2 regions of the Bacillus sp. XF8 genome follow, and region 2 is predicted to be linked to the other one. Evidence: riboswitches for the same ligand, from Rfam matches in the RefSeq annotation. Region 2 holds a riboswitch; the other holds the start of a gene.
What was found. Region 2 has a riboswitch for FMN ahead of ribD (bifunctional diaminohydroxyphosphoribosylaminopyrimidine deaminase/5-amino-6-(5-phosphoribosylamino)uracil reductase RibD). Riboswitches for the same ligand answer to the same signal wherever they lie in the genome.
Positions count from the first base shown of each region.

Region 1 (2,206 bases), on a different contig from region 2:
TTGAAATTCCAGACGTGTTAATTGATGACATGATGGATGCATTTGAAGGTTGTCCAACTGACTCAATTAAAGTTGCTGACGAAGCATTTGATGGCGACGCTTTAAAATTCGAATAGTCTTTTTATTAACTTCAAAAAATCCCCCTCATTTTTATGAGGGGGATTTTTTGTTATTTCTCTCACTTACAATTTTAAAAGCCATCAGCAGTATACTTACCTCTGATGGCCAAAATTTCTATGCATTTTTCATTTTTGCAAATACCCATACTTTCAAACGTGAAAACAGCGCTACAAACACAACTGTTACAACAATCCCTTTAATTAAATTAAATGGTAGAATTGCCGCTACAATCATTTGCCTCATACTACCGCTAGACATAGCAGGCTGATTTAAAAACCAAGTGTAAGCTGGTAAAATGATGAAATAATTTAACACACTCATAATTACCGCCATAGTAACCGTCCCTAACATTAACCCTGTTGTTAAACTTTTTACTGTGCGATACTTCCGGAATAGGAAAGCTGCTGGCCCAATAAATAGACACCCTGCAATAAAGTTTGCTATTTCTCCAACCGGAACCCCCGTTAAACTCCCTTGAATTCCGTAGTGAAGAATATTTTTTATCGCTTCTACAACTACACCTGCAATCGGACTAAAAATAATCGCTGCAATTAAAGCTGGCACATCACTAAAGTCAATTTTTAAAAACGGTGGAAGTCCTGGAAATGGGAAATCCAACATCATAAGCAAGTACGCAATACTACTAAGCATCGCTACGCTCACCATTTGTACTACACTGTTTTTTTGTTTCATCCTTCTCTCTCCTTTTCCATCGATCATCTCATGGAAAGTGGAAAGGTTCTGCTATGCCTACTTTTTTCTATCATGAAAAAACCCTTTGTGTTTTACACAAAGGGAGAATTTTTAGGCACATCAAACAGACGTTCAAATACTTATCTTTTTTGAACGCTTGAACCTCCATCTTCTCCCATCCAGACTGTACTGTCGGCTTTGGAATCTCACCAAATCCTGCCTTAGCGGCTCGCGGGCTTAGAACGAAAAGTAACTGTTCATCACCGCCGGTCGGGATTTTCACCCTGCCCCGAAGATAGACCGATATTCTATTTTCTCCACCATTATACAACATCATCATACAGTTGTGAATAAAAATGTTTATAACTTATGAATAGTAAGTAATGTTTTTATATGAATACCACATAAAGTGAAACTTTAATCAGTGGGGGGTTCTTCATTCCCCACCTATCTTCTTTACTTTCGCTGAATTTTGATGTGAGGGTCTTACTGCCCCTTAATACGGGATTAAAACAGCTATTGGATTACTTGACAACACAATCCATATTTTTGACAATTCGACTTTTTCCTTCATAATTCCCTAGTCATCCATACAGAAAAGTGATAAGATATTGAATTGTTAAGATAAGAGCATTTTCTTAATACGGAGGAAATGTCATGAGAAAAGAAAAAAGACACTCTATTCAAGAAACAATGAAAAAAAACTTAAGAAAAGAATACTTTTATTTAAAAAAGGAATTACTTTTCTACTGTCCAATTGATTTAGGTGCATTTTCAAGAGAAACATACTACGCTACTTTTGATGAAGAAGGAATTAGTGTTTATCAGTATGATAAAACAACAGAAAGCAAACTAAAGCTATGTGAGCGTCATCCATGGAACAGTTGGGATAAAGTAAAAATTGATCACTATTTAACAACATCGCAATTTATTTTCCAAGGAAAGCGTAATTGGATTCTCTCTCTCTTTCATAAAGGAAAAGAAGCGCAAAAAATAATAGAAGAACATACTTCTTTACAAACAGAAGTTGTTTCCCGATCCTTTTTGAAAAAACTTCCTGGTTTTCGTTCTAATACAATTTTAAACAAATACATTGGCAGCATCTGTTATACTGCACTTATTGCATTTTTATTAAAATGGATTATTCCATTCCAACAAATACAAGTTGCCTTGTATTCTTTTTCTATCGGTTGTATGCTCCTTGGTTTACTTTGCTTGACAATTGGACTAATCGAACCAACCATTGTATTATTTCGAACGCAGGAAAAAACGAGGGCAAAGGTCTTTTATTATTATAGCTATTTAGCTATTTCTGGGTTTATATGTGTCTTTATTTTTTGGTAAAAAAGAGCTAGTTCTGCTAGCTCTTTTTTTAATTTATATATAATTTTTG
Region 1 is NZ_JAGDQK010000002.1:249,619-251,824, reverse strand. It holds gene J4P91_RS01735 (ferredoxin) at 1-116, shown strand, start outside; gene J4P91_RS01730 (ECF transporter S component) at 235-813, opposite strand; FMN riboswitch at 977-1,114, opposite strand; gene J4P91_RS01725 (hypothetical protein) at 1,471-2,157, shown strand; gene J4P91_RS01720 (peptidoglycan DD-metalloendopeptidase family protein) at 2,186-2,206, opposite strand, start outside.
Region 1: it holds a riboswitch for FMN, as region 2 does, so the genes downstream of both, J4P91_RS01730 (ECF transporter S component) here and ribD (bifunctional diaminohydroxyphosphoribosylaminopyrimidine deaminase/5-amino-6-(5-phosphoribosylamino)uracil reductase RibD) in region 2, are expected to answer to the same signal.

Region 2 (2,206 bases):
GGTGCCACCAAACATAGTTGGGGCATCTTTTCCGCCAATTAATTTTGGACTTATATAGGTCACGATTTCATTGAAACACTTTGTTTCTAAAAAGCTCGCGTGAACGGATTGCCCACCTTCAACAAAGAGTGAAAGGATTTGTTTTTCACCGAGAAGGAGGAGGAGTTCACGGATTTCAATTTGACTCGTTTTCATTTGAAGTACAGATACGGCCTGTGATTCATATGCTGCTATTTTTTCTTTATTTACGTTTTTTCCGACAACAATCCATGTTGGTGCCATTCCGTCTGTAATGACATGAGAGGACCGCGGAGTTCGTAAATGTGTATCTAAAATAATTCGAATCGGATGCTTGCCGCCGTTTGGAAGACGTGTTGTTAAAGAGGGATTATCAGCTATAACAGTATTCACCCCGACAAGGATGGCATCGTGCGTATGCCGATATTGGTGAACATCTGTGCGAGCGGCCTCACCTGTAATCCATTTGCTATCCCCAGTAGTAGTAGCTATTTTCCCATCTAAACTCATCGCTGTTTTTATTGTTACAAACGGTAGTTTCGTTTTCATATAGTGGAAAAAGTATCGATTTAATGTTGTGGCTTCCTCTTCAAGAACACCAGTAGTTACGCTAATACCTGCTTCTTGCAAACGTTTTGCACCATTACCTGAAACGAGCGGATTGCAATCGAGTGTAGCAATTACGACACGCTTCACCTTTTTTTCAATGAGTAGATCACAGCACGGTGGAGTTTTTCCAAAGTGACTGCACGGTTCTAACGTTACATATACAGTGGAGCCATTTGCCTTATCACCAGCCATACGAAGAGCGTGAACTTCAGCGTGTTCTTCCCCTGCGCGCAGATGCGCTCCCATTCCAATGATGTTTCCATCTTTTACAACAACAGCACCGACCATTGGATTTGGACTTGTTTGCCCTGCAGTACTGTGTGCTAACTGTAAGGCAATCCTCATATATTCTTGGTCTGTCATTCTTTTCACCTCTCCTAAGAAAAATCAAAAAACCCCAAGGATAATAGTATCCTTAGGGTTTGGGAGACGTGATTTCTAGAAATATAGTTCGAATACGAAAGTATAAGAAAGAAACCTAACGATGATTGATATTTTTGCACGAGAAAAAAACCTAGCAAACTATCAATTTTTTCATACGCTAGTCGTATCTTTTTATTTCAGCATAGAAAGATAGGTATATGAAAGAAAACATATACAGTCATTCAAAATGAATCAGTAAAAATGTGTATGCCAAAATAAAAGTGTATTCGCTATATAAGCACTAGAAAACATATCCTTCTCCCATCCAGACTATACTGTCGGCCCTAGAATCTCACTAGATCCACCGTTTTCAAGCTTGAAAACGGGTCACGGACTTAGAAGTGTGCACTTCATCACCGCCGGTTGGGAATTTCACCCGACCCCGAAGGATGCTGTTTGCTCACATTATAGCACAAAAAAGAAAAAAGGATAGTAAAAAGTATTCGAATGTGAAGAATTGTATGAAAATGAAGGAGAGGAATTAGTTTTGTTATACTATATAAATACAAATTGAAAAACAGATAGAAAACCTTTTCCTTTTAGGTGGAGAGAGCGTCTGATCATGGATAGAGGCGGTCTACTTTTGTTTTCATAGCCGCGGTTTAAATGTTGGAAGATCAAAAAGGATATATAGTATGAGAAAGATTTCAGTATATACATAAATGAGGTGGAAATATGAAATATATTGCAGTAGGAATCGGTGGTATTGTTGGAGCTTTAGCGCGGTATGGATTAGGACAATGGATTGGTACTCCTTCAGTCGATTCTTTTCCGCTCGCAACATGGTTAGCGAATATGATTGGTAGTTTTTTATTGGTATTTTTAACGATGTATTTGTTTCGGATGAAACATGTTTCACAGGCGGTAATGAGTAGTGTTGGAACAGGGATGATTGGTTCTTTTACTACTTTTTCAACATTTAGCGTAGAGACGTTGAAATTCATGCAGCATGAAGCATTTTTTATGGCATTTTATTATGTGAGTACAAGTATAGTTGGAGGATTGCTCTTATCTTTATTTGGATTTTATCTTGGAAATGCATTATATGAAAAAAGCATGAAGAAAGAAGGGGCACTATGAATATTTTACTTATAGGGATTGGCGGCTTTTTCGGAGCAATTGCTAGATTCTCTATTAGTAATGCGATGAAAGAAAA
Region 2 is NZ_JAGDQK010000004.1:136,826-139,031, reverse strand. It holds gene ribD (bifunctional diaminohydroxyphosphoribosylaminopyrimidine deaminase/5-amino-6-(5-phosphoribosylamino)uracil reductase RibD) at 1-990, opposite strand, end outside; FMN riboswitch at 1,300-1,444, opposite strand; gene crcB (fluoride efflux transporter CrcB) at 1,726-2,130, shown strand; gene crcB (fluoride efflux transporter CrcB) at 2,127-2,206, shown strand, end outside.